4 regions of the Methylobacterium fujisawaense genome follow, and region 4 is predicted to be linked to each of the others. Evidence: predicted binding sites of a transcription regulator. Region 4 holds the regulator's gene; each other region holds the start of a gene.
What was found. Region 4 encodes PhoB, which activates phosphate uptake and scavenging genes when phosphate is short. Its sites were predicted from a motif close to TGTCATNNANCTGTCAT; they were not measured.

Region 1 (7,616 bases), 2.9 Mb from region 4:
CTGCTACAATGCCGGCCGTCTCGCCTCCGGGGTGCTGCCCCTCGGCGTCGGCCTGCTCAGCGAGATCTGCGGCCTTGGGACGGCGATCGGACTGTCGGCCATCGGCGCCTACGGGCTCGTCCTCCTCGCCGTCGCGCTCCTGCCGGATCGGCAGTCCGGCGGCGCGCTGCTCCCCCAGACCGTGAGATGATCCGATGAACCGGCGCCTGTTTTGCCGTACCCTGTTCGCGGGCGGCGTCGCGCTCGCATTCCCCGTCTGCGGCCGGGCGGCCGAGACGGGCCTCGACGCGCGCGACGGCGTGGCGGCGGTGGATACCCACGCCCACGTCTTCACCCGGACCCTCACCCTGGTCGGGGACCGGCGCTACGCCCCGGCCTACGACGCGAGCATCGCCGATTATCGCGCCATGCTGGACCGGAACGGCATGGCGCGCGGCGTGCTGATCCAGCCGAGCTTCCTCGGCACCGACAACAGCTACATGGTCTCGGCCCTGCGATCCGCCCCGGAGCGGCTGCGCGGCATCGCGGTGCTGGACCCCGCGGCGGAGACGGCCACCCTGCGCGATCTCGCCGACCAGGGCGTCGTCGGTCTGCGCCTCAACCTGATCGGCCGGCCGGACCCGGAGTTCGGCAGTCCGGTCTGGCGGGCCCACCTCGCCCGCGTGGCGGATCTCGGCTGGCAGATCGAGGTCCAGGCCGAGGCGCGGCGCCTCGCGCATCTGCTGCCGCCGCTGATCGAAGCGGGCGTTCCGGTGGTGGTCGATCATTTCGGCCGGATCGACCCCGCCCTCGGCATCGCCGATCCGGGCTTCGCCGACCTCCTCGGCTTCGGCCGCGGCGGCCGCGTCTGGGTCAAGCTCTCGGGCGCCTACCGCATCGGCAGCGGCGCGGCCGGCCGGCAGACGGCGCTGCAGGCGGCCGAGCGCCTGCGCGGTGCCTTCGGTGCGCGGCGCCTGCTCTGGGGCAGCGACTGGCCGCACACGCAGTTCGAGACCCAGGCCAGCCCCGCCGAAGCGCGGCGCGACCTCGACGCCTGGGTACCCGACCCGGCCGAGCGCCGGATCATCCTGGGCGAGACGCCCGCCGCCCTTTTCCGCTTCGACCACTGAGCCGCCCGGCGCGCGCCAGCCCGGATTTCAACGAGGACAGGACCATGGCAACACCGACCATGCCTCACGGGGCGGACGCGGCCGCCTTCGAGAGCCGAACGATGCGGAAGGTCGGCCTGCGCCTGATCCCCTTCCTCGTGCTCTGCTACTTCATCGCCTACGTCGACCGGGTGAATGTCGGATTCGCGGCGCTGACCATGAACCGCGACCTCGGCCTTTCCGCCGCGGCCTTCGGCCTGGGCGGCGGCCTGTTCTTCGTGGCCTACGTGCTGTTCGAGGTGCCGAGCAACCTCGCCATGGAGCGGGTCGGCGCCCGGATCTGGATCGCGCGGATCATGATCACCTGGGGGCTCGTCGGCATCGGTTCGGCCTTCGTCACCGGTCCGGCGAGCTTCGCCACCGCCCGCTTCCTGCTCGGCGCGGCCGAGGCCGGCTTCTTCCCCGGCGTGATCCTGTACCTGACCTACTGGTTCCCCAAGGCCTACCGGGCGCGGATCGTGGCGATGTTCATGGTCGCGATCCCGCTCTCCAGCTTCTTCGGCTCGCCGCTCTCGGCGGCGCTGCTCACCCTCGACGGGGCCGCGTCCCTGCGCGGCTGGCAGTGGCTGCTGATCATGGAGGCGATCCCGGCCGTCCTCCTCGGCATCGCCGCCCTGGCGCTGCTGCCGAGCCGGCCGGCCGAGGCGGCCTTCCTGAGCCCGGCGGAGCGCCGATGGCTGGCGGACCGGCTGGAGACCGAGCGCCGCGCCGCGGAGGCGGGTTCATCCCACCACGCCCACGGCCTCGCGGCGGTGTGGGCGGTGCTCGCCAGCCGTCAGGTCTGGCTCCTCGCCGTGATCTACGCGGGCAGCTCGGCCACCAGCAACACGCTGTCACTGTGGATGCCGCAGATCCTCAAGGGGTTCGGCCTCAGCAACCTGGAGACCGGCCTGCTGAACATGATCCCCTTCGGCATCGCCTCGGTGTTCATGATCGTCTGGGGCCTGCGGGCGGACCGCAGCGGCGAGCGCATCTGGAGCACGGCCCTGCCGCTGGCACTGACCTCGCTGAGCTTCGCCCTGACCCTGCTGACGGGCTCCCTCTGGATCACCCTGGTCCTGCTCTCGCTGGTCCTGCTCGGCAATTACGCGATCAAGGGCCCGTTCTTCGCCCTGGCGACCGAGACGCTGCCGCCGGCCCAGACGGCGGCCGGCATCGCGGCGATCAACACGCTGGCGCATCTGGGGACCGGAGCGATCACCTCGCTGATCGGGGTGCTGCGCGAGCAGACCGGCAGCTTCCCCGTCGCCCTGCTGCCGCTCTGCGCCCTCACGGGCATCGGCTGTGCCCTGGTCTTCTGGATCGGCCGGCACCCGTCGCGGCCGCCGGCCGTCGGCCCGGCCCCGTCGGTGGCGGGGGGCTGAGGCGGCGGGGAACCGTCCGGCCGCCCGTCGATCCCGCGACCGGCCTCCTCGGCGATCCCGCGCCGCCATGCCATGATGGCGCGGGAGGATTCGACATGCACGACAGCGGCGACGATCACACGCACCCGCATGCGCACGACGAGGCCCACGAGCCGGGCGCCCCGGAGCGGTGGAAGCACGACGGCGTGCGGGTCATCCCGGGCGACCGGCTCGATGCCAACACCGCGCAGACGCCCGGCATGTTCCGGCAGGCGGCCGTCAACGCCGCCCGGGTCGGCGCCCAGAAGATCTGGGCCGGCACGGTGGCGATCCAGCCCGACGCCAAGACCGGCGTGCACCATCACGGCGAGCTGGAGAGCGTGATCTACGTGGTCTCCGGCCGGGCCCGGATGCGCTGGGGCGACAAGCTCGAATACGTGGCCGAGGCCGGCCCCGGCGACTTCATCTTCGTGCCGCCCTTCGTGCCGCACCAGGAGATCAACGCCTCGACCGACGAGCCCCTGCATTGCGTGCTGGTGCGCTCCGACAACGAGGCGGTGGTGGTCAACCTGCCCGATGTCGAGGCCGCCGAGACGCCCGAGACCGTCTACTGGGTCGATCCGATCCACAGGCATCCGTGAGCGACCGGCGCCCGCGGCGATAGGCCGGACGCCGCGCCCCGGCGGCCGCGTCGAGTGCGACAGCGGCCTCGCCCGGCCGGCCCACCGCGTCTTCCCGCCGGACGCTTCGCCGGCCTCAGACGGGCCCCGATCCGGGATGCGGGCCCATGCGGCGGCGGTCGTGTTCGATGGCGAAGACATGGGCGTAGAGGTTGGCGACCCAGCCCCGGCCCTCGACCGTGAGGTCGAGGAAGCGGATCGCATCCCCGATCACGGGCTCGATCTTGCCCCAGAAGAAGGACGGATAGCGCTCGGCAAGGTCGGCCGGGCTGTCGTAGCCGAGTTCCGCGTTGACGCCGATCTCGGCGAATTCGTGAAACAGCGCATTCAACTTGCGCGGATAAAGCGGGTCGCCGAGCTGCCCGATCAGGTCGGCCGCCCGCAACAGGCCCGCCTCGGTCCCGGTCTCGCGATGCGCGTCGTCTTCCGGCACCGGGAAGCGGGTCAGCTCGATCGCCCGGATGACCCGGCCCGCATCGACGAGATCGTGCGTGCCGAAGCGCTCCTGGACAGCGAGTTTCGAGCGCTCGACGTGATACGGCGCCAGCGCCGCATCGGAGGCCCCGCGGGGCAGGCACACGGTCCCGCCCCGCGCGTCGATGACGAAGGCCTGGGCCCGGTCGCCCGCGCAGACGCCGCGCACGTAACCGATGTCGTGGTAGAGGGCGGCCAGGATCATGTGCAGCCAGTCCTCCGGCGTGACACCCTCGTGCAGGAAGCGGCCGCGCAGGATGTCCTGGGCGACCAGGGTGACGAGGGCCGTATGATCGCCGTCATGGTAGAGGGCATCGCTCCCGACGATCCGCTCGATCGTCAGGCGCGCCGAGGCCTCGATGATCTCGGCATAGCGCGGCTCCCGGCTGCCGAAGGTCCGCTGGTAGGTGACGGCGAGGTGCTCGCCGAGGGCATCGGCGAGCATCTTGGTCGCGTCGAACATGGTCGGGCCTCGCCGTCAGCTGCGGCCGGCGGCGACGCGCCGGGCCGGGTCGGTGCAGATCACGTGGACCGCTCCCCGCGTTGCACCAGCCGTTCTTCGAGATAGGCCGCCGCATCCGCGTAGAGTTCGTAGCGGCGGAGCAGGACCGCGCGCTTCTCGGCCGGCGTCGCCGCATCGAGCTTGCCGTGGGCCTTGTCGGCGCGGGCGCGCAGCTTCCTGGCGAGCTTCTCGAACGCCGCGTCGATCCGGGCGCCGACCTTCTCGCCTTCGGCCCGCGCCGGATCCAGATCGCCCGGCGCCCGCCCCGGCGGGGGCTTCGTCGCTTCTCCAGCCATGACGCGTCTCCGGTCGCGGTGCTCCGTGGCCGAAGCGTATGACGGAACGATCACGGGGGCGATACCGGATCGTCCGCCCGCGGACCGATCGCTTCTCAGGCCTGTCACGGAAGGCTGCTCTAGCTCGGCCGTCCGACACGCAGGGGGACCCGCGATGAGGCTCGACGACAGTGCTGCCCTGGATGCCGCCCTGGAGGCGATCCGGCGCGACCTTGCCGACAGCTACGATGAGGAGGTGGAACTCGGGCTCGAGGAGGAGCGCCTCGATCGGCTCGCCGCCGACGGCGCACAGCCCGAGCGCCTGGACCGCAAGGTCTATTTCCGCGAACTGCTGCGCCTGCAGCACGAACTGGTCCGCCTCCAGGACTGGGTGCAGGATCGGAAGCTGCGTGTCGTCGTCCTCTTCGAGGGCCGCGATTCGGCCGGCAAGGGCGGCGTGATCAAGCGGATCACCCAGCGCCTCAACCCCCGCGTCTGCCGCGTGGCCGCCCTGCCGGCCCCGAGCGAGCGCGAGCGGACGCAATGGTACTTCCAGCGCTACGTCTCTCACCTGCCGGCCGGCGGGGAGATCGTGCTGTTCGACCGGTCCTGGTACAACCGCGCCGGGGTCGAGCGGGTGATGGGCTTCTGCACCGAGGCGGAGGTCGAGGAGTTCTTCCGCTCGGTGCCCGAATTCGAGCGGATGCTGGTGCGCTCCGGCATCGTCCTCCTCAAATACTGGTTCTCGATCACCGACGCGGAACAGGAATTCCGCTTCCAGATGCGGATCCGCGATCCGCTCAAGCAGTGGAAGCTGTCGCCGATGGACGTCGAGTCGCGTCGGCGCTGGGAGGATTACACGCGGGCGAAGGAGGACATGCTGGCGCGCACCCACATCCCCGAGGCGCCCTGGCGGGTGGTCGAGGCGGTGGACAAGCGCCGGGCCCGCCTGAACTGCATCAGCCATCTGCTCGGCCAGATCCCGTACGGCAGCGTGGAGCACCCGCCGGTCCACCTGCCGGCCCGCCTGCGGCATGCGGATTACGTGCGCGGTCCGGTCCCCGCCGAGATGTACGTGCCGGACGCGTACTGAACGGGGCGCCGCGGCCCGGGGCGGGAGTCGTGATCCTGTCGTGCAGACGCCGCTATAGCGCCGCCATGGCGAAGCGCCCGATGACCCTCGACCTGTTCACGACCCTCGACATCGTCGATGACGACGTCTCGGCCGTCGTGGACGCGTATCTGGCCGATCCCACGCCCGGCTCGGTGGCGTTCGGGGACGGCTTCCGCATCGACCCTGCGGTGGCGGTGGCCTCGCATCCCTTCGCCCGGACGCTGATCGATCAGCCCTGGGCCGATACCGGACTGCGCCGGGCGGCGATCCGCGCCGCCATCCTGCTGGCGGAGCCCGAACGGGTCTGATCGAACCGGGCCGTTCGGCCCGTGACTGCCGCACTCGGGATGGCGGGGCCCGTCGCACCGCCGGCGCGGTCGCGTCGCGGCGGCGCCCGGTCGGCCCGCTTGCGCGCGATCTGCGCCCGATCTGCGCCCGGGTCGGACCTCCTCCTAAAGCGGTATGCGCGCGGCCTTCCATCGGCGCGGCGACCCGGATCTATCCTGGGGCGATCACGGGGCGGATGGACGGCCCGCCGCCACGGTGAACGATTGGTTTACCCAATCGGCAAACTTGCACCGACCGCCCCGATCCGGATGCGATCGGCCGGCGTTCTACGGGCAGTTCCACCGGAGACGTGCTGCCATGCTGATCTTGAATCCGCTGACCGGACAAACCGTCGAGGTGCGTGTTCCCCGGCCGAAGCCGAAAGCCGCCTGAACGCGCGTCGCGTTCCGCTCGGCGGGCGGCCCCGGAGGCCTCCCGCGCTCCGCTCGCTTCCCCTGCACGTCCGCGGCATCGGCGGCGTGCCCCTCCAGACCCGCCTACGCCATGATGCCGACCGACCTCGACAGACCCGCCGAACTGACTCTCTGGCCGGGCTACGCGCCCGCCCGGGTCGCCGACTCGCGCAGCTTCCCGACGCTGCGGGCCGCCCTGGCCGCCGCGGTCGCGGCGATCGACGCCGAGGATGCCAGCCCGTGGATCATCACGGAGGACGGCGACATCCTCGCGCCGGGATGGATCCGGGCGAACTCCGCGGGGGCCCGTCCCCAATAGCCGGCCGTCAGCCCGCGATCCCGGGCGCCCTCCGGTAATCGCTCGGTGAGAGTCCGTAGCTCTCCTTGAAGCGTCGGCTGAAGTGGCTCTGGGTACTGAAGCCGCAGCTATAGGCCAGCTCGCCCACGGACAGGTGGCTGAAGCCGGGATCCGTGAGCCGCTGTGCGGCGCTCTCCAGACGCCGCCGCCAGATCCAGTCTGCGATGTTGCGGTCCTGCTCGCGGAACAGCGTCTGCAGGTGGCGCAGCGACACGCCGACCGCCGCCGCGAGCTGGGCGGGGTCGAGATTCACGTCGCCCAGATTGGCCTCGATATGGGCCAAGGCGCGCTGAAAGATGAGGATCCCCTGGATGTTCCTCGGGGGCTCGTGGGCGAGGCGCTCCGCGATGCTGGCGACCACCAGATCGACGCCGATCGAGGCCATGCGGTTCGCCATGTCCGGGCTCATCTGACCGGCGGTGCGGGCGAGCTCCTGGAAGAAGGTCGTGACCATCGACGTGCCGACCTGGTCGGCCCCGATCGTCAGGGCCGTGAAGCGGCGCGTCGAGCCGAGCGCCCGTTCCAGGCACGCGCGCGGCATCTCGATGAACAGCGTCTGCGTGTCGCCATCCGAACCCATGACGGCTGGCCGCCGATCCATCACGACGATGTCGCCGGGATTTTGGATCGCCGTGCGATCGTCCTGCGCGCTGAACACGCGGCCCTTCAGCGTGATCGCGACGTTCAGCGTCTCGTATTTGCCGTGCCGCCGGATCGTGTCCGGGGTCGCGACGGTCGTGACGGCACTCTGCGTCACCCGGGTGATGAGCAGAGGTCCGACCTCGGCGGCCTCCAGGGAGCCGGCGAATCCGTGAGCGGCGGTGGGCGTAAGTTCGACAGGCACAATGCGATCGAAGATCGTCTCACGCCAGAAGCGGAAACTGTCTTCTGGCGCGTAATCCGCCGTCGAGAACAAAGTCCTCATTGCAACTTCTTGTATTCGGGCGCCCGCGTGCGCGCTCAGGAAAACGGTAGCACGCTT
Region 2 (7,616 bases), 710 kb from region 4:
CCAAGGCGAGCGCGCCGGAGATCGTGATGTCGTTGATGCCAAGGCCGCCAGCAGCCAGCGGCTTGTCGAGAGAATTGGCCAAGGTGGCCCCGAGCGGACGCGTCAGGATGAACGCGGCCCAGAACAGCAAGGGCCGAGACACATTCGTGAGGTAGTAGAGCGTTGCGGTGACGGCCAGAGCGGCGGCGATCACCAACGCACTGCCGTTGTAGCCAAGCCCCGTGCTATCGGCCATCCAGTCGCCGAGCGCCGTCCCGAGCGTTTGCGAGAACATGATGGCAGCCCAGTAGAAGCCCTCGGTCTTGCGCGACCGGACGGTTTCGACAGCGATGGTCCCGAGCGTGCGCTTCCACAGGACGAGGGTGAGCACCACGAGTGAGAACAGCAGCAGCGACCCACCGAGGTAGCCGATGCCGAGCGAGCGGTCGCAGAAGTCAGCCAGCGTCGTTCCAGCGAGCGTCGTCGCCGTGATCACCGCCCAGTAAAGCGCCGAATGGAAACGGTCGGCCCGGATTTGGGCGGTCAGGAGCACCACCAAGGCGCTCGCGAAGATGGCTGTACCGGTGAGATAGCCGAGCCCCAGCGTCAGCGTGACAGCGTTGCCGCCGACCTCGCCGAGGGTCGTGGCGACGATCTTGATGACCCAGAACCCGAGGGTGACCGCAGGCACCTTGCTCAGGGCCGCCCTGTTCTCCGCATCCATCATGCTCAATTCCTTCGACAGCGTGGTGCCTGCAACTCATCCCGAACGGTGAGGCCCTACCCCGGCGCGTGGCGGTGCAGGCTGAGCCTGGACTTGGAGACACGAGCGAGGGGATGTAGCCCAGGGAGCCGTCGCTCACGATGTTATGAGATGCAGCAGCCCGGCCCTATCCGCATTGCCGGAAGCCGACCTCTTCACCGTCCGCGGAGGATTGTGAGTGGCCGGATGGGCGACGTCCACTTCAATAAGTTCGCCGCTTAGAAGCAGACCGGCTCGAGATCACCCGATCTAGTCGTATGCCGCTGCCTTTCGTTGGACCGAGGCGAACCTTCCTCGGTCGCACGATGGATCGCGCGGCCGCAGATTATCACGGCGCGCCTCGTTCCGTAAGCTGCCCTTACGTGAAAAGGATCGGACGCTGTTGGCGAATTCGGGATTGTAGCTTCGTCTGCTGCTTGAGGGCGGCCCCGTAGCGCTGGGCCGCGAGGGCAAGTAACAGTACCGAATTTGCGCTGTCATAAGACTGTCATGTAGTTTTCCGTCGAGCCGCCATCCCGCGGCGCCATCGCCGGGAGGCGAATATGGCATCGATCGAGATCATCGCAGCGACGCTTTGGACCCTCGTGAAGCCAGGGATGAAGCCGAAGGAATTGTGTGCCGCTGTGCGAGAGCAGCATCCCGAAGCGAGCAAAAAGGAGATCGTCCGGGCCGCGTTCTACGCACTGACGGAAAGTCCGCTCTCAGGCAGCCAAGCTCTGGCTGACCTCCACAACTTTGCTCTCATGGAGCGGGGCCAGGATGATGGCGCTGATACCGACGCAACGGTCGGCCCGCACCGGAAGAAGAACCGGGGCACTGAAAGACACAGCGATCACGTTGCTTCCAGAAGCTCATAGCCACGACGAGCACTGCCTTCCAAAAAGTCTGATCATGCCGCTGAAGGGGCGCGATAGGATCATCGCGGATAGTGTATTAGCCAGCAAAGTATTAATTCAGTAAATTAGCTCTATCTCGCTCTCCGAATGGGCCCTATATAGGCGCGACGGAGGGATTTATTATGAGCCAGCGAATGAATCGTTCCGACGAATACTGGAATAATCTTGAGACTATCGTCACATCGAAGGTACATAGTGCATGCAAACGAGGAACAGGTTCACAAGCCTCTCTGATCGCATACCTTCGCAATCTGGAAGAGATGGCCCGTGCCGAGTGCGACCGGCGGCAAACCATCCAAATCATCGCCTCGGCGCGCAGCGTGCTGGGGGATCGGAAAAGGATCGGACCGGACGATGGACCGTTCGCTCATACCAGCGGCCTATAAGGTAGGGACCGTCGACATCATCACGTCCCAAAAAGATCTTCCGCTACGCTGACGGCGCAGCGTTGGCGTGCATAGCATCGAGGTCCGTGCCAAGATCGACCACCGGGGCTTGCGAAGCGAAGTTCGCGGGTACCTGGGGCCTTATCGACCTCGCCGAGGCGGACGGCGTCGCTGCACGTGCACTGAAGCGCTGTTCGTCCTGCCACGGACCGGTGGTGAACAACGGTTCAAGACCATCGGCCATACAACACTGTCGGCACAGAGCTGAGTAAGTACGGATATTTTTCCAGAAACTACCGTATATAAACGAGATCTTCGATTGCGCAGCTGCCTACGCGTAATTACCCACCCCCTCATAAATTTCGAATGGCCAATTGCGTCAGCGGGTTGGCGTGTGACTCAAATTTCCCGCTCGTGAGGGTCCGGAGCCTTTGAAAGCAGAATTTCGGGAAAAAACAGTAAATAGGCGAAATTTGCTATGATGGACTCGGTGTGGCCACAGTAACTACTGGTAATGTCGCTGCAATTACTATAAACGCCGGAACCGCGAAAGTCGCGCCTAACACATTGATCTCACAGGGTAAATCCCGCTCCAGGGCGGGGGTGAGTAATAACCGGCGGGGGGCCAACACCATCGCCGCACGGTCTCAGGCTGCGCGCACTCGATCGAGGAAGGTCGCGATCGCACTTTGCAAGGCGTGGGAGCCCTGGCTCACCTGCGTGGCGTTCGCCCGAACCGCGCCGGCTTGGCTCTCGCTGGACGCGGCTGCCGCTCGCACCGTGCCGATGCTCTCGGCGACGGTCTGAGCCTCCGCGGCCGCACTCGCGATGGCGCGCGCGATCTCCTGGCTGGCCTTGCCCTGGTCGTCGGCGGAAGCGGCGACGGCCGCAGCGATCTCGCTCATCTGCGCGATCGTCCGTGCGATCGCGCCGATCGCGCCCGTGGTGCTGTGCGCCGCGGCCTGGATCGCATCGACCTGACCCACGATCCGGTCGGTCGCCAAAGCCGTCTGACCCGCGAGAGCCTTCACCTCGGCCGCGACCACCGCAAAACCGCGTCCAGCTTCTCCGGCCCGCGCCGCCTCGATCGTGGCGTTGAGCGCGAGCAGGTTCGTCTGACTGGCGACCGTGCGGATCAACGTCACCACGGCGCCGATTTCCGCGGCGGCTCGCGTCAGCTCGATCACCGTCGCCTCCAAACCGTGCGTGTCGGCCAATGCGACCGTGGCGATCTCGCTGGTGTGCTGGACGCGCTGCTCGATCTCGAAGGCCGAGCTCGACAGCTCCTCGGCGGCGCTGGCGATGCTGTTGACCACGTCGGCCGACTGCTCGGACGCCTTGGCGACCACCTCTGTCCGGGCCGTCGTGTCGCCTGCCACGCCCGACAGCAGATCCGCGGCCGTCTCCATCGCCTCGGCCGAGCATGCGAGGGCCGCCACCGCAGTTTCGGTCTCGGCCTTGAAGGTGCGCGTCGCGTCGGCCAGCGCCTCTGCGCGGGCGATGTCGCGAGCGGCTCGTTCCTGTGCATGGGCATCGAGGGCCTGCTTCTCGATCAGGGAGGCCCGGAAGCCCTCGATGGCCCGCGCCATCTCGCCGACCTCGTCGCGGCGCGCCGTGAACGGGACGACGCTATGAAGCTGATCGCCGCCGAGCGCCTGCATCGTGTTCTTCAGCCGCTGCAACGGACCCTGGATCTGAGTCCGGACGATCCAGAATGCCACCAGCAGCGCGATGCCGAGTGCCGCGGCGGGCACGACCATCAGGGTCAGGTTGGCGCGGTGCTGCGCCTGCGCGGCGGCGACGCGCTGCGTGTCCAGGCGCGCTAGCACGTCTCGGCCCAGGGCGTTGATCTGCACGACCATCTGCTCGCGGTTCTTGACGGTCGCTTCGTCGCTCGCCTGGATGAGCGCGGCCTTCGGAGAGATCGTCAGGCCCATCTCGGCCGTGTCGCGCTGGTAGGCGACGAATTCGGTGAGACCCAGCTCGAGTTTGCGTTTGCGCTCGGGCGAGAGCTGCGCGTCCAATGCCGCGAAGAAGGGGGTACGCGCGTGCTCGACCTCGGTGAGGGCGGCCTGAAGCGAGGCCAATCGGCCTTTGGCCTCGTTGGTATCATCGGCGGTGTAGAGGGCTGTCGCCTGCACGACGGCGTGCTCGATCGCCTGAGCGAGGCTGCGCGCCTGCAGTCCGGCGCTCCAGATGGCGTCTATCTCGTCGCCGCGGCGCTGGGCCTCGCGTCCCTGCTCGATCGCGAAGGCGGAGATGCCGATGGCGACGATGGCCAAAACACCGATGACGGTGGCGAGCTTGCGCCCAAGGGTCATACGCATAGAAAGACAGGGTCCAGGAACGGTTGAGTAAGACCTTCTATCGCATTCGGACTTGCGGAGGGGTTAAAGGTAGCCGACTTTATTCTTGCGCAACTTTCGTTACGATGAGATCCACAATGCGTGCTCTGAAATTTCGATCCGAATAAGGTGCGGCTCAACGATACATTCAAACCCTGTCGACAGGCTGCGGGTCTTGCTCCAAACTGTGAGCTGCACCCCAAGGGTGTTTCTCAACGCGACTCAGGCGCCTCGGTGACGGGCCACCTTTTCGTTGGTCGGTAAGGTGGGCCACGATCCTGATTGCAGCAAGTTTCTCTATTTAAAAACGTACGTATTCATCAAACTGTCTTAATCGCGCTGCAGCCGTCTGTTGCTCGTCGGCAACAGACCCGTCGTGATCATCCGTGTACGGAAGCGTCAGTTCGTTCCAGAGACCACGAACCCACTTGCGGCGCACTCATCAGGGAGTGCGCCGCTATTTTAATAGCTTTTCTCCACGACGTATTATCGAGCCAAGCCAGGTTGCTCGACGACCGCTTCTCGACGCGCCGCCGACGGCGCCTGCGTAACGCCTCGCCTGTATCATCAACCTGTCATTTGATCAGGCTCTATCTCCTGCCCCCGCGGCGTAGAGATCGTATCCCGAACGCCTGAGGTTCAAACCGACAGCCGGTCACGTGGCCGGTGATGGTAAGGAGAGACGCATGAAGTCCTTGTCATACCTACTGGCTATCGGCCTCGCGACGGCTCAGATGGCGTCTGCGGCGCTCGCCGCCGACATCACGGGTGCCGGTGCTACCTTCCCGTTCCCGGTCTACTCGAAGTGGGCCGAGGCCTACCGGAAGGAGACGGGCTCGGGCCTGAACTACCAGTCGATCGGCTCCGGCGGCGGGATCAAGCAGATCCAGGCCAAGACGGTCGATTTCGGCGCTACCGACGCGCCGTTGAAGGGCGAGCAGCTCGCCAAGGACGGCCTCGTCCAGTTCCCGACCGTGATGGGCGGCGTCGTCCCAGTGGTGAACATCCCCGGCGTCGAGCCGGGCAAGCTCAAGCTCACCGGTGATGTGCTCGCCGACATCTACGCCGGCAAGATCATGAAGTGGACCGATCCGCGGATCACCAAGCTCAACGACGGGCTCAAGCTGCCCGAGACGAACATCACCCCGGTCTACCGCTCGGACGCCTCGGGCACGACCAACATCTTCACCACCTACCTGTCGCAGGTCTCCGAGCCCTGGAAGAAGGAATACGGCGCGGCGACGACGATCTCCTGGCCGGTGGGCCAGGGCGGCAAGGGCAACGAGGGCGTGACTGCCACCGTGAAGCAGGTGCCGAACGCCATCGGCTACGTCGAGTCAGCCTACGCCAAGCAGAACAAGCTCTCCTATGCCCTGCTGCAGAACAAGGCCGGCAAGTACCCCCAGCCCGACGACAAGGCCTTCCAGGCTGCGGCCGGAAGCGCCGACTGGAAGTCAGCCCCGGGCTTCGGCATCTCGCTGACCAACCAGCCGGGCGACGACGCGTGGCCGATCACCGCCGCGACCTTCATCCTGGTCCACAAGGAACCCGCCGACTCGGCCAAGGCCGCGGATACGCTCAAGTTCTTCGATTGGGCCTACAAGAACGGCGATAAGCTTGCCTCCGACCTCGACTACGTGCCGCTGCCCGACAACGTCGTCGAGCTGATCCACCAGGAGTGGAAGGACGTGAAGAGCAAGGACGGTAAGCCAGTGTTCTAAAGTTTGAGGCTTGGGGCGATCTCGGTTTTGAGTAATGGATCGCCCCATGAGCTCTCAAGATCTAGCCCGGAAGCTGGGCTGATAATAACTGTTACTGATCAGTACCCGTGCACTCAGGGCGCCTGTCGCAAACGCGAATGGGCCTATGTTCATGGGTCATCAGCCATACCCGCCGAGCTTGTCGCCTTCGCGTCGGAGCCGGCCCATGACCGTTCAAGCTATCGCCACCAAGCTGAAGCAGCGCGCCAAGGCCGACTCTAGGGGTTAGCACTTCGAAGCGGCGCTGATCGTCCAGGCCGTGTCCTGGTACCTACGCTACCCGCTCAGCTATCGCGACATCAAGGAGCTGTTCCTGAAACGCGGTCTTGAGGTGGGCCAGGACGAAACCTAACCGCTGTGAATGACAAAAAAGGCCGCTCCGGAAAGAGCGGCCCGAAGTCTAGGGAGGAAACGCCCAAGAAGGGCGCAGCACGCATGCGTATCGCGCTGCGCTGCATCAATCCGTTGTGCACCGCATGGTTCCAAGAATGGTGCCGCGCGATACAAGGCCCCACCGACCCAGCCCGTGAGATTGGGGGGCATAGAAGGGCTGGGCCGATGGGTGTCCCTTGGGAGGACAACCTATGTTGCGATGCGCAACCCAGTCCGTCAAAGCCCTAGAACGAGTAAGGGGTACGCCGCGGTGTCGCGGGCGTGGGCTTCTGCGATCCTCGTATTCGATAAGTCCGCCAGGCGACATCCGAGCGTCACGGCGGTATGCATCTCGTACTGCACCGTGAATGTAGGATCAAAACCATGAGTAAGAGTGCGAAAAAGACCGACGACGATCATGCGAGCGCGCTAGAGCAAGAGACCGATAAAGTCTCAGGCAAGATTGATGATGTGTTCCAGAAGCTCGCCAAGAAGCTCCGTGCCAAGGCTGAACACGCTAAAGGTAAAATTGATATGACGCAAAACAAGACGAAGCGCGCGATCCAGCTACGCCGCTTTGAATTGTACGCAGATGCCGCGAACCACCTTGAGGATCGGCTGGCCCACCGTAGCGATGTTCCTGACAACGGCAGCGACTAACCGATCTCTCGATTTATAACCTTGGGGTTGCATTAAACGCGTCGCTCATCGGAGTATGCGATCGGCCTACACCTGAATTGCGCGCAAGCTCCATAAGCTGCCCTTACGCGAATGGTTACGGACCACGCACGTCATCGACGGCAAAGTTCGTGCTGGCGGTCTCCATGTCGACCACCAGGCCGATGAACGTAGGCTCCCGGGGAACATCCAGATAACCGGCCATGGGCTCCAGTCGGGGCAGTACGCGGTAGCCACCCGGGCCTTTGAGCACGGCAGCCATGCTGTCGAGAGGCTGGTTCACATCCCTCGCCGTCCCGGGCCGGTTCCCTCTGGCCGTGATCCATCTTTGTCAGCACAGCGGATCTATCAACGCTGGATGAATGATGGGCGGAGACACCAACAGGCTATAGCCAATTGTTATTCTTGTGCCTGAATGTATGCGCGCTCGCGAGCGC
Region 3 (7,616 bases), 1.5 Mb from region 4:
GTTCGATCCGGGCGATCAAGGGCCGGACCTTGAGGCGCGCCGCGAACGGGCCGCCGCTCCGCAGGGCCTCGCGCCGGACGACGTCCCCGGCCCGGGCCTGCCGGGCGCCCATCACGCTCTCCAACCGGCCCACGAGCCGTTCGAGCCAGCCCGCGGCCGAACGGTGCAGGCGGCCGAGGGCCGTCTCCGGCCGCGCCGTCCCGACGAAGCGGTCGAGGGTGCGGATCCAGCCCTCGGCCGGAACGTCCCCGGCCTCAAGGCACAGGATCCAGTCCCGACGGGCTGCGGCAGCGCCCGCGGCGTAGGGATTGCCGCCCCGGTGCAGCACGAGCGTCGCGCCCGTGGCCTCCGCGACGGCCGCCACGGCTTCACTCTCGCTGCCCGAAACGATCACCGCGTCGCCGATGAGGCCGCCGGCCACGCCGGAGACCAGCACGCTGAGCGTGTCGGCCAGGCGATCGATCGCGTCCGGATCGGCCGGGTCGGCCAGATAGGTCACGGCGGAGAGCATGAGCGCGCGCATAGACGATTCTGCGCCGCCGTAAACCGCCCGGCCGCCATCGGGCGGCCGTGTCGCTGTCCGGACAGGCGACAAAGCTGTGTCTGCCTGAAAAAGAGGCGTTCGGCCGACGTCTGTTCGCTCTATGTTCCGAGCGGGGTCGGGCAGGAGACGAGTCGCTATGGTGTCGATACCCGATGACGTCTCGGGCCGGCCCGCCCAGCGACTCGGCCCGAGCGGCGTGCCGCGGGATGCTCGGCGCGGGCGTGGTGCCACGGCCAATCCCACCGGCCGCCACGAGCCGGCCCGGCGGGAGACGTTCCACGAGGAGACCGGGATGGCGGACGCGCCGGCGCCCCTGCGCACGCAGGTCACCCCGGAGCGCTCCACGCGGATCATCGCCCGCAACAGCTCGCCCGACATCCCCTTCGACCGGTCGATCAACCCTTATCGGGGCTGCGAGCACGGCTGCATCTACTGCTACGCGCGCCCCACCCATGCCTGGCTCGGCCTGTCGCCGGGGCTCGACTTCGAGTCGCGGATCTTCACCAAGCCGGACGCCGCAAGGCTGCTGGCCCGCGAGATGGCCGCGCCGGGCTACCGGCCCGAGACGATCGCCCTCGGCACCGCCACGGATCCCTACCAGCCCGTCGAGCGCGCGCACCGGATCACCCGCGCGGTGCTGGAGGTGCTGCGTGACGCCCGCCATCCCGTCAGCATCACCACCAAGTCGGACCTCGTGCTGCGCGACCTCGATATCCTGGCGGCGATGGCGGCGGACAATCTCGTGCTCGCGGCGATCTCGTTGCCGACGCTGGATCCGGACCTCGCCCGCCGCCTCGACCCGCGGGCGCCGCGGCCGGACAAGCGGCTCGCGGCGATGCGCGCGCTGAGCGCGGCTGGGGTGCCCGTCATGGTCAACGTCTCGCCGATCATTCCCGGCCTGACCGATCACGAGATCGAATCGATCCTGGCCGAGGCGCGTGCGCACGGGGCGAGTCGCATCGGCCACGCGCTGCTGCGCCTCCCCGGCGAAGTCGCCGACCTCGTGGCCGACTGGTTCGCCGAGCACTATCCGGAGCGCAGGGCGCGGGCCTTCGCACTCCTGCGGGAAGCCCGGGGCGGGCGCGAGAACGACCCGCGCTTCGGCCACCGCTTCCGCGGGGAGGGGGCCTACGCGGCGATGATCGGCCAGCGGGTCCGGCTCGCAGGCACGCGACTCGGCTTCGCCTTGGGGCGGATGGCGCTGAACCGGGAGTTCTTCCGCAGACCGGGGGCACAGTTGTCGCTGTTCTGAGACGGCGCGGCGTCGAGCCCGGCTGGCCAGGATCGTATGAGCGGAGCGCCTGCCGGGCCAAATGAATCCGCCGTCGGTGCAGCAGCTTATCGATCATCCATCTCCAATTCCGCTGGAAATGGCGACGTACCGCACTCGTCGCGTCAATCGGGACTTCGATTGCGCGAATACTCGGCTTGTTGACTCTAGGTTTAATCTTAATTGTCAGAATACATATTTCGATTGAGTCTTGAATTCGAGGTTGACAGCAAAGATCTTTTGTCATTTATGAAGTCGTTTTATGGGTTATTATTGAGAAGGACTTACGCTTTGTCTCGATATTTCAGATTTTCAATAGGATCGATTATCGGATTGGTATTGCTGAGTATGGGAGTAATGCTGCTTGCCGTGCGTACAGACACGCTCCTGAGCGCTGTGGAGCACGCGCGAGAGGGGCAGCGCGTCGTCACGCTCACGCGGGTCAGCCGCACGCTGCTCCGGTCGGTGATCGCGACCCGCATGGCGCGGGGCATCGTTCAGAAGGTCCTGGCCGTCGAGGGTCCGATCTCGGTGGCCGACAGGGCGGATCAGCTGTCCGAGCGGCAGGCCCTGATGGACGCGGAGACGGAATTCTGGATCCTTGTGCGCGACCTCGCCGTGCCGTCGGTCCAGGCGACGCTGGAGCCGCTTCGGAGCGCGCAGGCGACCTTGGCGGCGCTGAGGCCACAGATCGACGCGGTCGTCGCGCTCCCGAGGGAACGCCGCGATGCGGCGTTCAGACAGACCTTCGACACAGCCGTCACGAGCCTCCTCAACGCCTTCGCGGCAACCAACGCCGCGGTGGACGCGGCCATCCCGCGCCGGGACACGGCGGTCGCGCAGGCCCTCGACATCAAGCGTGCCAGCTGGGCGACGCGGGTCGCACTCGGCAATTCCTGGCGCCGTATGGAAACCTCGGTGGCCGCCAAGGCGGCTTGGTCGCAGGAGGAGATCATCGCGGCGGCCGAGGAGCGGGGACGCCTGATGGCGGACTGGGGTAAAGTCGTCGACCTGTTCACGGAAGACGTCCCGGTCGCCCTGCGTGCCGCCTTCCAGAAGGCGCAGGCCAGCAACTTCGAGGGCGAGTCGGCGCGGCGGCGCGTCGCGATCACGGACGCGCTCAGCCGGGGCAAGGCGCCCGGCATCGAGGCCGATGCGTTGCGCGCGCGCGACATCGCCGACGGGAGGGCGCTTCTCGATCTGGCCCACGCGGGTCTCGACGCGATGATCGAACGGGCCCAGCTCCTCGCCGCCGAGTCGCAGCGTGCGCTTTTCGGGGCCGTGCTGTTCCTGACCGCAGCGGTCCTGCTGGCGGTCGGCGGTATCGTCATCGTGTTCCGTTGGGTGCTCCGGCCGTTGCGGGCCATGACCCAGGCCATGCAGGCGCTCGCGGGAGGAGACGCCGACGTGCCGATCCCGGCCCGCGAGCGGCGGGACGAGATCGGCGCGATGGCGGCGGCCGTGCAGGTCTTCCGGGACAACCTCGTCCGCACCCGCGCCCTGGAGGCCGAGGCGGCCGAGGCGGCGCGGGCCGCGGAGGCGCAGCGTCGGAGCATGACGCTCACGATGGCGCAGGGTTTCGAGTCGGCGGTGGCCGGCATCGTCGGTCAGGTCTCCGCCGCCGCGGCCGAATTGCAGACCACGGCCTGGCAGATGACCACGACCGCCCAGCAGACCGCCAGCCAGTCCGATACCGTGGCCGCCGCCGCCGAGGAGGCGTCCACCGGCGTCAGAACCGTGGCCGCCGCCGTGGAGGAACTCGGCACCTCCGTCCAAGAGATTGCGCGCCAGGTCCAGGGCTCGTCCGAACTGGCGCGGGCCGCCGTCGGCGAGGCCGACCGGACCGCCGTGCTGGTGGCCGCGCTCAACACGGCGGCCGCCCGGGTCGACGCGGTGGTCGAGCTGATCGCCGGCATCGCCGCACAGACGAATCTGCTGGCGCTCAACGCCACCATCGAGGCGGCGCGGGCCGGCGAGGCGGGGCGGGGCTTCGCGGTGGTCGCCACCGAGGTGAAGGACCTCGCAGCCCAGACAGGCCGCGCCACCGAGGAGATCGGGCGGCAGATCGGCGACATCCAGACCGTCACCGGTCAGGCGGTGGAGGCGATCGGGACGATCACCGGCCGGATCGGGGAGATCAGTGCGGTGGCCGCCGCGATCGCGGCGGCGGTGGAGCAGCAGGGGGTGGCCACGCAGGAGATTGTCCGCAACATCACGCAGGTCACTACGGGGACGCAGGAGGTGACCGGCACCATCGCCGGGGTTGCGCAGGCAGCCGACCAGACGGGGCGCGCGGCCGACCACGTCCTGACGGCCGCGACCGCGCTCACGCGTCAGTCGGAGCAGCTCGCCGTCGAGGTCGGTCGCTTCCTGGCCGGCGTCCGGGCTGCGTGACCCCTGGGGGCCGGGATCAGTCGAAGGCCCGGGTGAAGCTGAGCCGGTGATGCGGGCTGCGGCCGAGTTGCGTCAGGCCGGCGCGGTGGACGGCCGTGCCGTAGCCGACGTTGCGCTCCCAGCCGTAGCCGGGATGGCGCTGAGCCAGGCGCCGCATCAGCCGGTCGCGGAACACCTTGGCGACGATCGACGCGGCGGCGATCTGCGGCACCAGCCGGTCGCCGCCGACCACGGCGCGACCCGGAAGGCCCGGCAGGGCGTCGCGCCCGTCGACCAGCACGGGCGCGGCGAGGCCGAGCCGGGCGACCGCCCGCGCCATCGCGTCGAGGGTTGCGCCGCGGATGTTGATCTGGTCGATCAGCGCCCGGGAGCCCGCCGCCACCGCGACCCGGGCATGGGCGTGGATCATGGGGGCCAGACGTTCCCGGGCCGGCTCCGGGACGCGCTTGCTGTCGTCGAGGGCGCCCAGCAGGTCGGCGGGGATCGCCGCCGGATCGAACCAGACCGCGGCCACCACGACCGGCCCACAGAGCGCGCCGCGACCGACCTCGTCGCAGCCGATCACCGCCGGGTAGGCTGCGGCCCGGTTCGGATCGAAGGGCGGCCGGCCCGCCATCGGCTTGGTCGGCGACGTGGCGGCGACCGACTTGCCGACCGACTTAACAGTCGATTTGGCGATGGGCGGGGCGGACGGCTTGGCGGGCGGCTTGGCGGGCGGCATGGCGCCGTCCTGCCATCCCGCGCGGGCGCCGTCACGGGTCAGGCGGCGTCCCGGGTGCCGCGCGCGCCGCCATGCGCCTCGATGATATTGCCGAAGAACTGCCGCGCGCTCACGTCCCAGCCGCAGCACAGGGCCTCGGCCCGGCACTCGGCCCGCGACAGCCGCAGGGCCGCCAGCGCGGCAGCCCGGAGATCCTGATCGAGAACCCCGACGCGACGGCCGCCGACCACGTCGTTGGGGCCCGGCACCGGGAAGGCCGCCACCGGAAGGCCGCTGGCCAGGGCCTCGAGGAGCACGATACCGAACGTGTCGGTGAGGCTCGGGAACACGAAGACGTCGCAGGCGGCGTAGACCGCCGCGAGGTCCGCGCCGGTGCGGGTGCCGAGGAAGCGCGCCCCCGGCGCGAGACCCTGTAGCCGCGCGCGGTCCGGCCCGTCGCCCACCACGACCTTGGTGCCGGGCAAGTCGAGGGCGAGGAAGGCGGCGACGTTCTTCTCCACCGCCAGCCGCCCGACATAGAGGAACAGCGGCCCGGGCAGGTCCGCGAGTTCCGCCGGCACGGGCGTCCCCGGTCCGGCGGGCCGGAACCGTTCCGTGTCTACGCCCCGGGTCCAGCGCATCAGCCGGCCGAATCCCCGCGCCGCCAGTTCACCCTGGAGCGAGGCGGTGCTGACCATCGTTCCCCGCGCCGCGCCGTGGAACCGGCGCAGATAGGCGTAGGACCACGCTTCCGGCACCGGCGCGCGGGCCGCGAGATATTCCGGGAAGCGGGTGTGGTAGCTCGTCGTGAACGGCAGGTTGTGCGCCAGGCAATGGCGCCGCACGGCCAACCCCACGGGCCCCTCCGTGGCGATATGCACGTGGGTCGGCCGTTCCGCCGTCCAGCGCGCCGCCACCCGCTCCCGGCTGGCATAGGCGAGGCGGATCTCGGGATAGCCCGGGAGCGGCAGCGACCGGAAATCCGCCACGGAGAGCAGGGCCGTCGCGAAGCCGTGTTCCGGGGCGCGGCGGACCATCTGCTCCAGGGAGCGGACGACGCCGTTCACCTGGGGATGCCACGCGTCGCTGGCGATCAGAAGCTTCACGGCAGTGCCCTCAAGCCACCGCGCGCCGGCCCGCCAGGGGTTGCGGCACGGCCTCGGCCGCTTGCGCCCGCAGGAGGCTCGGATAGTGCAGAACCTCGAGCCGGCCGTCGTAATGCTCCACGAGACCGGTGCAGGATTCCACCCAGTCGCCGGTGTTGAGGTAGCGCAGGTCGCCGATCGGCCGGTCCGCCGCATGGTGGATGTGGCCGCAGATCACCCCGTCGGCACCCTGGCGGCGCGCCTCCTCGGCCAGGATCGTCTCGAAGCGGCCGATGAAGCTCACGGCGTTCTTCACGCGCAGCTTCGCCCAGGCGGAGAGCGACCAGTAGGACAGGCCGAGGCGCCGCCGCACCTTGTTGATCAGGGTGTTGAGGGACAGGGCCAGGGTGTAGGCGCCGTCGCCGAGATGGGCGAGCCAGCGCGAGTGCCGCACGACCATGTCGAACTGGTCGCCGTGGATCACGAGGTAGCGCTTGCCGTCGGCCGCCTCGTGGATCGCGGTCTCGGCCAGCTCGATGCCGCCGAAGCTCGTGCCCACATAGTCGCGCAGGAACTCGTCGTGGTTCCCGGGCAGGTAGACGATCCGCGCGCCCTTGCGGACCTTGCGCAGGAGCTTCTGCACCACGTCGTTGTGCTCCTGCGGCCAGTACCAGCCCGAGCGCAACTGCCACCCGTCCACGATGTCGCCCACGAGATAGATCGTGTCGGCGTCGTAATCCTTCAGGAACGACAGGAGCAGACCGGCTTGGCAGCCGCGCGTTCCGAGATGCAGGTCGGACAGGAACAGCGTCCGCACGCGGACCGGCATCTCCTCAACCTCGGCCACGGCAACCCTCTCCCGGCGGCTGAACGGTGCCGGGATCCAGAGCGCGATCCCATCTCAGTTTGATGACGCGGAGTCCCGGCGGGGCCACCCGTCCGCGTTGCGGCGCCGCAAAGCATCTCAACCGGACCTCGGCTTCGTTGCGCCGCACAAAAAATTTTTTTGCCAAGTTCTGGAAGTTTTTCCGGTTTTCCTTTCGAGCTTCGCCCGCTCATAATACCAGGAACCGGCGGCTCGGCACGAGTTCGGCCGGACCTTGACAGGAAGGCGGCGAGGACGGCCCTGAGGCCGTTGGACGGGACGGCATTTCGGAGGCGACCGGCGCGCGGGGGCGTGCCGCGACGCGAGCGGCGTGAGGCCGCCTGCCGCTCCGCGGAGGCCCCCCGATCACGGCAGAGGATGGCGTTCGAGGGGGCGCGGCGCGAGCCGCTTTCGACGGCGCCGGACCGACTCCCTGAGGACGCTTGGACAACCCGGCGCGGGTTCACGCCCGCGCACAATGGATTTTTCGGAGGAAACATCATGGCCGCAACCCGGCGCCCCGGTCGCAACCACCTCTTCATTCCCGGCCCCACGAACATCCCGGAGCGCGTCCTGCGCGCCATGCACGTGCCGTCGGAGGATCACCGCTCGCCGAGCTTCCCCGAGCTGGTGAAGCCGCTGCTCCAGGACTCCAAGATGGTGTTCGGCTCGACCGCCGGGACGGTCATCCTGTTCCCGTCCTCGGGCACCGGCATCTGGGAATCGGCCCTGTCCAACACCCTCTGCCGCGGCGACAC
Region 4 (7,616 bases):
GTCGCTCCATGATCCGCCCGCGGACCCCATCGCCGAGGGCGCCCGCGCCCGGGCCCAGGGCCGTCCCAAGGACGCGTGCCCCTATCCGGCGAAATCGCCAGCACGCATTGCATGGTTCGAAGGCTATGACGGTGCGCCCATCGAGCGCATGCCGGACCTGCCGGTCGCGAAGCGCTGATCAGCGCGCGGTGCGGAGCCGGCCCGACGGCGTCGAACCATCCGACGCGGGGGCGGTTTCGGTTGCTGTTTCCGCCCCGTCTGCCCGCGACACGGGAGCGCCGAGCGCCGCCATCAGCACGCGCAGACCGTCCACCCATTCTTCGAGTTCGGCGAGCGAATCGAATCCGTCCCGGCGAACCACCGTGTCGGGTTCGATCGTCACGATGGCGTCGAAGCGGCCATCGGGTCTGTCGCTGATCCGGTAGTAGACGCGGCGTGGCATGTCTGAGGAATAGGCCAAATCCGGCGGCGTGATAAGATTGTTAGCGATCTTTTAGGCGCCGCACCCGGACGCCTCCTCTGAGGACGGGGTGTTGCGGCGTGGGAGCGGCGGGCGCTAGGCTCGACTCATGACTGAGCCCCGTCCGCCCCAGCCGCGTCAGCGCTTCCAGAGCTTCGACGACCCAAGCCACCGGAAGGGCGCCGAGCGGATCGAGGCCTTGCGGGCCGCTCTCCGCGAGAACGGGATCGACGGTTTCGTCGTGCCCCGGGCGGACGAGCACCAGTCCGAATACGTTCCGGCCGACGCCGAACGGCTGGCTTGGCTCACCGGCTTTACAGGCTCTGCGGGGACGGCCGTGATCCTGATGGAATCCGCGGCGCTGGTCGTCGACGGCCGCTACACCCTGCAGGCGCCCGAACAGGTCGATACCGGCATCCTCACGGTGGTGCCGCTGGCCGAATCGACGCCGGAAGCCTGGATCGGCGTCAACCTCAAGAGGGATCAGGTTCTGGGCTACGATCCCTGGCTGCATACACCCGACGGTCTCGCACGCCTGGAGCGGGCCGCCACCCGGGCCGGCGGCACCGTGCGGGCCGTGCCGAACCTCGTCGACGCCGTCTGGGCGGGCCGCCCGAGGGCCCCTGCCGGACCGGTGGTGCTCCATCCGGATGCCCTGTGCGGCGAGGCCTGCACCGACAAAATCGCCCGGATCCGGGCGGCCCTCGCCGAGGGCGGCTGCGATGCCCTGGTCATCTCGGATCCGCACAATCTCGCCTGGGCCTTCAACCTGCGCGGCTCCGATGTCGGTCACACGCCCCTGGCCCTCGGCTATGCCATCCTGCCGCGCGAGGGGTTGGCGCGGCTGTTCCTGGTCTCGCCCGAGGTCGATCCGGCACTGCGCGCGGTGCTGGCCCCGATCGCCGAGATCCTGCCCCGGGCGGAACTGGACGACGGGCTGGGATCCCTCGCCGGCGTGCGTGTCCGCCTCGACGCGGCGACCGGCGCCGTCGCCCTGAAGGAAAAGATCGAGGCTGCCGGCGGCACCGCCGATGTCGGCAAGGATCCGATCACCGGCATGAAGGCGGTCAAGAACGCCGCCGAGATCGCCGGTGCGCGTGCCGCCCATGTCCGCGACGGGGCGAGTGTCGTGCGGTTTCTTGCCTGGCTCGACGGTGCGGCCGCGGCCGGGGGCCTCACCGAGATCGCCGCCGTCGAGGCCCTTGAGGATTTCCGCGCGGCGGGCGGCGATCTGCGCGAGGTCTCGTTCCCGACGATCTCGGGATCCGGGCCGAACGGCGCGATCGTCCATTACCGGGTGAGCCGCGCCACCGACCGGACGGTCCGGACCGGCGAGTTGTTCCTGATCGATTCCGGTGCGCAGTATCCGGACGGCACCACCGACATCACCCGCACGGTCGCGGTGGGCACGCCGAGCGCCGAGATGCGCGACCGTTACACCCGGGTGCTGAAGGGCCATGTCGCGATTGCCCGGGCGGTGTTTCCTGTCGGCACGACCGGCGCCCAGATCGACGCCTTCGCCCGGGCGCCACTCTGGCAGGCGGGACTCGACTTCGATCACGGCACCGGCCACGGCGTCGGCGCCTTCCTGTCGGTGCACGAGGGACCGCAGCGGATCGCCAAGACCGGCACGGTGGCGCTGGAGCCCGGCATGATCCTGTCGAACGAACCGGGCTATTACGCCCGCGGCGCCTACGGAATCCGGATCGAGAACCTCGTGCTGGTCGAGCCCCGCACGATCGCGGGCGGCGAGCGCCCGATGTTGGGCTTCGAGACCCTGACGCTCGCCCCCTATGATCGGCGGCTGATCCAGCCGGACCTGCTCGAACCGGAGGAGCGCGCCTGGATCGATGCCTATCACGCCCGGGTGCGCGAGACCCTGGCGCCCCGGGTCGATGCCGGGACGCGCGACTGGCTGGAGCGTGCGACCGTGCCGCTCGCGGACTGAGCGATCGGCGTGGGATCCCGGGCGCGGCCCGTGGTAAGACCCACCGCCATCGAAACGACCGCGCCCGCCCTGCGCGCGAAGGGACAGCATGATCCGCCGCCTCGCCATTCTGATCCTGGCCTTCGCCGCGAGCCTCTCGGCCGCCGCAGCCCAAGGGGTCCCGCAGGGCTTCCGCACGCCAGCCGACCTCGTGCGGGCGAGCCTCGTGGCCGAGCCCGCCGCGGTCGCCGGCGCGCAGCCGTTCACGCTGGCGGTGCGGATGCAGATCAAGCCCGGCTGGCACGTCTACTGGCGCAACCCGGGCGATTCCGGACTGCCTCCAGAGGTGACCTGGACCCTGCCGGCCGGCTTCAACGCCAGCGCGATCCGGTGGCCGGCGCCGGAGCGCATCCCGATCGCGACCCTCATGAATTACGGCTACGAGGGTGAGGTCACGCTCCTCGCGCCCGTGACGCCGCCGCCGAGCCTCGACCCGGCCAATCCCGTTCAGATCCAGGCGAAGCTGACCTATCTCGTCTGCGAGACCGAGTGCGTCCCCGGTTCGGCCGATCTCGCCCTCACCCTGCCGGTGGGCAAGGCCGAGCCGGACCCGGCCAACGCCGCGCTGTTCGCGCGCGCCCGGGCTGCCCTGCCCGCGCCGGCGCTCTGGCCCCTGCGCCTGTCGAGCCAGGGCGACACGCTGCAGCTCGATTTCGCCGCGACCGGCCTGAAACCGGAATCCATCCGGAACGCCGCCTATTTCCCCTATGCCGAGACGGCGATCGACAACGCCGCCGCGCAGGTGATGACCGTCGACGAGACCGGTCTGCATCTGACCATCGCGCGCAGCAGCCCGACCGATCCTGTGCCCGCGGCCCTGCCCGGCGTCCTGACGATCGACGAGGTCGGCACGGACGGCACCCGCCGCCTTGCCTTCGCGTATGGTGACGAGCCGGTGCTTCCTGCCGTCGCGGCCGCGTCGAGCGCGCCGAATCCGGCCGGAGCCCCGCCGGCCGTCGCCGAGTTCGACGCGCTGACCCTCGCGACCGCCGCGGCCTTCGCCTTTCTGGGCGGCCTGATCCTCAACCTGATGCCCTGCGTCTTCCCGGTGCTGTCCATCAAGGTGCTGAGCCTCGTGCGGCATGCCGGCGAGGGCCCGGCGCGGCTGCGGCTGCACGGCCTCGCCTACACGGCCGGCGTGCTGGCGAGCTTCCTCGGCCTCGCATCCCTGCTGATCGCCCTGAAGGGTGGCGGGGCCGCGATCGGCTGGGGCTTCCAGCTGCAATCGCCCGCCATGGTCGCAGCCCTCGCCTATCTGCTGTTCGCGATGGGCCTGAGCCTGTCCGGAGTGGTCCATGTCGGCGGCCGGCTCGCCGGCCTCGGAGACGGCCTGACCCGGCGTGCCGGCCTGAGCGGCTCGTTCTTCACGGGCGTGCTGGCGACCCTGGTGGCGACCCCCTGCACGGCGCCGTTCATGGGCTCGGCGGTAGGCTTCGCGCTGACGCAGAGTGCCGGTGTCGCGCTCGCCGTCTTCGCGAGCCTCGGCCTCGGCCTCGCCCTGCCCTTCCTGGTGCTGACCCTCTGGCCGCCGGCCCTGCGGGCGCTGCCGCGGCCGGGCGCCTGGATGGAGACCCTCAAGCAGGTCCTGGCCTTCCCGGTCTACGCCACTGTGGCCTGGCTGATCTGGGTTCTGGCGCAGCAGGTCGATCCGCGTGGGCTGCTGGCGGCGCTGATCGGCCTCGTCCTGATGGGCTTCGCCGCCTGGGCCTGGGAACACGGCCGCGCCGCCGCGCCCGGGGCGGGCCGGGTCGCGCGGGTCGCTGCGGCCCTCGCGCTGGTCGCCGTGGCGGCCCTCGCCGTGACCCTTCCGCGTGACCGCGCCGCGCCGTCGGCGCAGGCCGCCGCCGACGGGGTCGAGCCCTTCACTCAGGCGCGTCTCGACGCCCTGGTGGACGCGCACCGCCCCGTCTTCGTGGACATGACCGCCGCGTGGTGCATCACCTGCGCGGTGAACGAGGCGACCTCGCTCAACACCAAGGCCGTGCGGGCCGCGATGGCCGAGCGCGGCGTGACCTACATGAAGGGCGACTGGACCAACCAGAATCCCGAGATCACCCGTCTGCTGGAGAAGCACGGGCGCAGCGGCGTGCCGCTCTACCTCCTCTATACCGGAACCGGAGCGCCTCAGGTGCTTCCGCAGATCCTCACCGAGGGGACGGTTCTGGCGGCGCTCGACGCCGTGCCGGTCGCGTCCGGCCGGAGCGCGGCGCTGACCCGCTGAGACAGTTTTAGGGTCTCAGGCCTCTGGGCATCGACGCGCGGCCCGCCGTCTTTGCGAGCGAAGCGAAGCAATCCAGAAGCGCCACGCTCGCAGGCGTCCCGATGCCCTGGGTCACTTCGCTGCGCTCGTGATGACGGCGCGTCGGACCGTTTTTCTCTCCGATGGCGCGCGGGGCCGCCTCAGGCCTCGAGCGAGAACGTCTCGTCGAAGGCGTAGCCCGAGCCGCGGACCGTGCGGATCGGGTCGGCTTGGCGCGGGCCGTTCAGTGCCTTGCGCAGCCGCCCGACATGGACGTCGACCGTGCGCTCGTCGATGTAGACGTCGTGTCCCCAGACCCCGTCGAGGAGCTGCTCGCGGGAGAAGACCCGGCCCGGCGCCAGCATCAGGAATTCCAGCAGACGGAACTCTGTGGGGCCGAGATGCAGCTCCTCGCCGCCGCGGCGGACGCGATGGCCGGTGCGGTCGAGTTCGAGGTCGCCCGCCGCCAGCCGGTCCGAGACGTGGGCGGGCTTGGCCCGGCGGAGCAGCGCGCGGATCCGGGCGAGCAGTTCCGGGACGGAGAACGGCTTGACGATGTAGTCGTCGGCGCCCGTCCCGAGACCGCGGATCCGGTCGCCCTCCTCGCCCCGGGCGGTGAGCATGATCACGGGCAGCCGCTCGGTCTCCCGGCGCGCCCGGATCCGCCGGCACAGCTCGATGCCCGACAGGCCGGGCAGCATCCAGTCGAGCAGGACGAGATCGGGGATCCGCTCCGCCAGGAGCAGCTCCGCGTCGTCGCCGCGAGCCGCGGAATCCACCAGAAAGCCCTCGGCTTCCAGATTGTAGCGCAGCAGCGTGGTCAGCGCCTCCTCGTCCTCGACGATCAGGACTTGCATGCTCACGTTCGAAGATCCGTTCACGAAGCGGCGCCATACGGCCTGCAGGCGCGCCGACTCTCCTTGGAGCCGGCGGGCAGGCGGAGGGTGCAGGAGGCGCCGCTCAGCCTCAACCCGCACGCTCCGATTCTCCGGCGGCGCCCCACAGGAGCGCGCGCAGGCCGACGCCTGGACCGGGGGCGGCCCGCTTACGGAGCCGGCACCCCGTCCACGGTCGCATAGTTCGACGCATCGTTCTTCGGCCGATCGCCCGCCAGGGCCTCGCCCGTGGCGAGATAGTGGATCGTCTCGGCGATGTTGGTGGTGTGGTCGCCGATCCGCTCGACGTTCTTGGCGCAGAACAGAAGATGCGTGCAGAACGAGATGTTGCGCGGATCCTCCATCATGTAGGTCAGGAGCTCGCGGAACAGCGAATTGTACAGGGCGTCGATCTCGCCGTCCCGCTCCCAGACATCGTGGGCTGCCTGGACGTCGCGGCTCGCATAGGCGTCGAGAACGTCCTTGAGCTGGCCCTCCGCGAGGTCGCTCATGTGGCGCACACCGAGAACGATCTTCTGGGCCGGCGCCTGATCGGAGATCGCCACCACCCGCTTGGCGACGTTCTTGGCGAGGTCGCCGATCCGCTCGAGGTCGCCGGAGACGCGGATCGCCGAGATCGTCTCACGCAGATCGATCGCCAGGGGCTGACGCCGGGCGATCAACAGCACGGCGCGCTCCTCGATGTCCCGCTGCAGGGCGTCGAGGCGCTTGTCGGCGACGATCACCGCCTGGGCGAGCGTGTCGTCCCGGCGCACGAGGGCGTCCGTCGCCTCCGCGGTCATCTTCTCGGCCACGCCGCCCATCTCCGAGATCGAGCGACGCAGGTTCTCCAGGTCGGTGTCGTAGGAGGTGACGATATGGCCGGGCATGGCGAATCCTTCGATGGGTCCCGGGGGCGGCGCTCCGCGGAGGCCCTCGGGGACCCGCCGGCCCTCCGCGGATGCGGCGACCGGACGGCCTTCCCCGAGACCGGAGCGTCCAGGCAGACTAGCCGAACCGGCCGGTGATGTAGTCCTGGGTGCGGCGTTCCGTCGGGTTCATGAACATCCGGTTGGTCGGACCGAACTCGATCAGCTGGCCCAGATACATGAAGGCGGTGAACTGCGAGATGCGCGCCGCCTGCTGCATGTTGTGGGTGACGATCACGATGGTGAACTCGTCGCGCAACTGCTCGATCAGCTCCTCGATGCGGCCGGTGGAGATCGGGTCGAGGGCCGAGGTCGGTTCGTCGAACAGGATCACCTCCGGGCGCTGCGCCACCGTGCGGGCGATGCACAGGCGTTGCTGCTGGCCGCCCGACAGGCCCGTACCCTGCTGCTTGAGCTTGTCCTTCACCTCGTCCCAGAGGGCGGCCTTGCGCAGGGAGGCCTCGATCCGGCCGTCGAGTTCGGATTTCGGCAGCTTCTCGTAGAGGCGCAGGCCGAAGGCGACGTTGTCATAGATCGACATCGGGAACGGCGTCGGCTTCTGGAACACCATGCCGATGCGCGAGCGCAGCTCGTTCAGGTCGATGGAGGGGCTGAGGATGTTCTCCCCGTCCAGGAGGATCTCGCCCTCGGCCCGCTGCTCCGGATAGAGGCTGTAGATCCGGTTGAAGCAGCGCAGCAGGGTGGACTTGCCGCAGCCCGACGGCCCGATCAGCGCCGTGACCTGCCGGTCGTGGAAGTCGAGGTTGACGTCCTTCAACCCGTGGAAGCTGCCGTAGTAGAAGTTCAGGCGCTTCACGGCGATCCGCACGGGACCGCCCTCGTCGGCGCGGTTGCGGTTCAGCTCGACCGTGGGGATCGCGGAGGCGGCGTTCATCGTCGTGTCCTCGAAGGGTCTCAGCGCGAGGTCTGCGGCTTGATCACAAGGCGGGCAATGATCGACAGCACCAGGATGGTGGCGGTGATCAGAAGCGCGCCGGCCCAGGCGAGGCCCTGCCAGTTCGGGTAGGGCGACAGGGCGAACTGGTAGATCATCACCGGCAGGTTCGCGACGCCGCCCATCAGGTTGGCCGAGAACCAGGAATTGTTGTTGAGCGCGGTGAACAGC

Region 1: ppk2 (polyphosphate kinase 2) is a predicted target of PhoB. The motif match lies at 4,482-4,498, and genes of this name have one in related genera.
Region 2: pstS (phosphate ABC transporter substrate-binding protein PstS) is a predicted target of PhoB. The motif match lies at 4,932-4,948, and genes of this name have one in related genera.
Region 3: ABC766_RS21005 (UDP-2,3-diacylglucosamine diphosphatase) is a predicted target of PhoB. The motif match lies at 6,892-6,908, and genes of this name have one in related genera.

The regions. Positions count from the first base shown of each region.
Region 1 covers NZ_CP155000.1:3,053,562-3,061,177, reverse strand. Annotated here, with positions in the region: gene ABC766_RS14590 (MFS transporter) at 1-190, shown strand, start outside; gene ABC766_RS14585 (amidohydrolase family protein) at 195-1,109, shown strand; gene ABC766_RS14580 (MFS transporter) at 1,154-2,512, shown strand; gene ABC766_RS14575 (cupin domain-containing protein) at 2,608-3,132, shown strand; gene ABC766_RS14570 (hypothetical protein) at 3,248-4,108, opposite strand; gene ABC766_RS14565 (hypothetical protein) at 4,168-4,443, opposite strand; gene ppk2 (polyphosphate kinase 2) at 4,598-5,515, shown strand; gene ABC766_RS14555 (hypothetical protein) at 5,596-5,844, shown strand; gene ABC766_RS14550 (hypothetical protein) at 6,368-6,595, shown strand; gene ABC766_RS14545 (helix-turn-helix domain-containing protein) at 6,603-7,559, opposite strand.
Region 2 covers NZ_CP155000.1:5,218,155-5,225,770, reverse strand. Annotated here, with positions in the region: gene ABC766_RS24765 (COG4705 family protein) at 1-703, opposite strand, end outside; gene ABC766_RS24760 (hypothetical protein) at 1,285-1,599, shown strand; gene ABC766_RS24755 (methyl-accepting chemotaxis protein) at 2,672-4,351, opposite strand; gene pstS (phosphate ABC transporter substrate-binding protein PstS) at 5,056-6,090, shown strand; partial or broken gene ABC766_RS24745 (IS6 family transposase) at 6,296-6,463, shown strand; gene ABC766_RS24740 (hypothetical protein) at 6,886-7,161, shown strand; gene ABC766_RS24735 (hypothetical protein) at 7,277-7,462, opposite strand; gene ABC766_RS24730 (AAA family ATPase) at 7,579-7,616, opposite strand, start outside.
Region 3 covers NZ_CP155000.1:4,415,832-4,423,447, forward strand. Annotated here, with positions in the region: gene ABC766_RS20980 (hypothetical protein) at 1-523, opposite strand, end outside; gene ABC766_RS20985 (PA0069 family radical SAM protein) at 681-1,796, shown strand; gene ABC766_RS20990 (methyl-accepting chemotaxis protein) at 2,163-4,208, shown strand; gene ABC766_RS20995 (ribonuclease HII) at 4,225-4,824, opposite strand; gene ABC766_RS21000 (glycosyltransferase family 1 protein) at 4,968-6,014, opposite strand; gene ABC766_RS21005 (UDP-2,3-diacylglucosamine diphosphatase) at 6,025-6,822, opposite strand; gene ABC766_RS21010 (aminotransferase class V-fold PLP-dependent enzyme) at 7,360-7,616, shown strand, end outside.
Region 4 covers NZ_CP155000.1:5,926,602-5,934,217, reverse strand. Annotated here, with positions in the region: gene ABC766_RS28140 (ribosome modulation factor) at 1-178, shown strand, start outside; gene ABC766_RS28135 (hypothetical protein) at 179-442, opposite strand; gene ABC766_RS28130 (aminopeptidase P family protein) at 570-2,408, shown strand; gene ABC766_RS28125 (protein-disulfide reductase DsbD family protein) at 2,497-4,668, shown strand; gene phoB (phosphate regulon transcriptional regulator PhoB) at 4,848-5,543, opposite strand; gene phoU (phosphate signaling complex protein PhoU) at 5,732-6,451, opposite strand; gene pstB (phosphate ABC transporter ATP-binding protein PstB) at 6,570-7,385, opposite strand; gene pstA (phosphate ABC transporter permease PstA) at 7,406-7,616, opposite strand, start outside.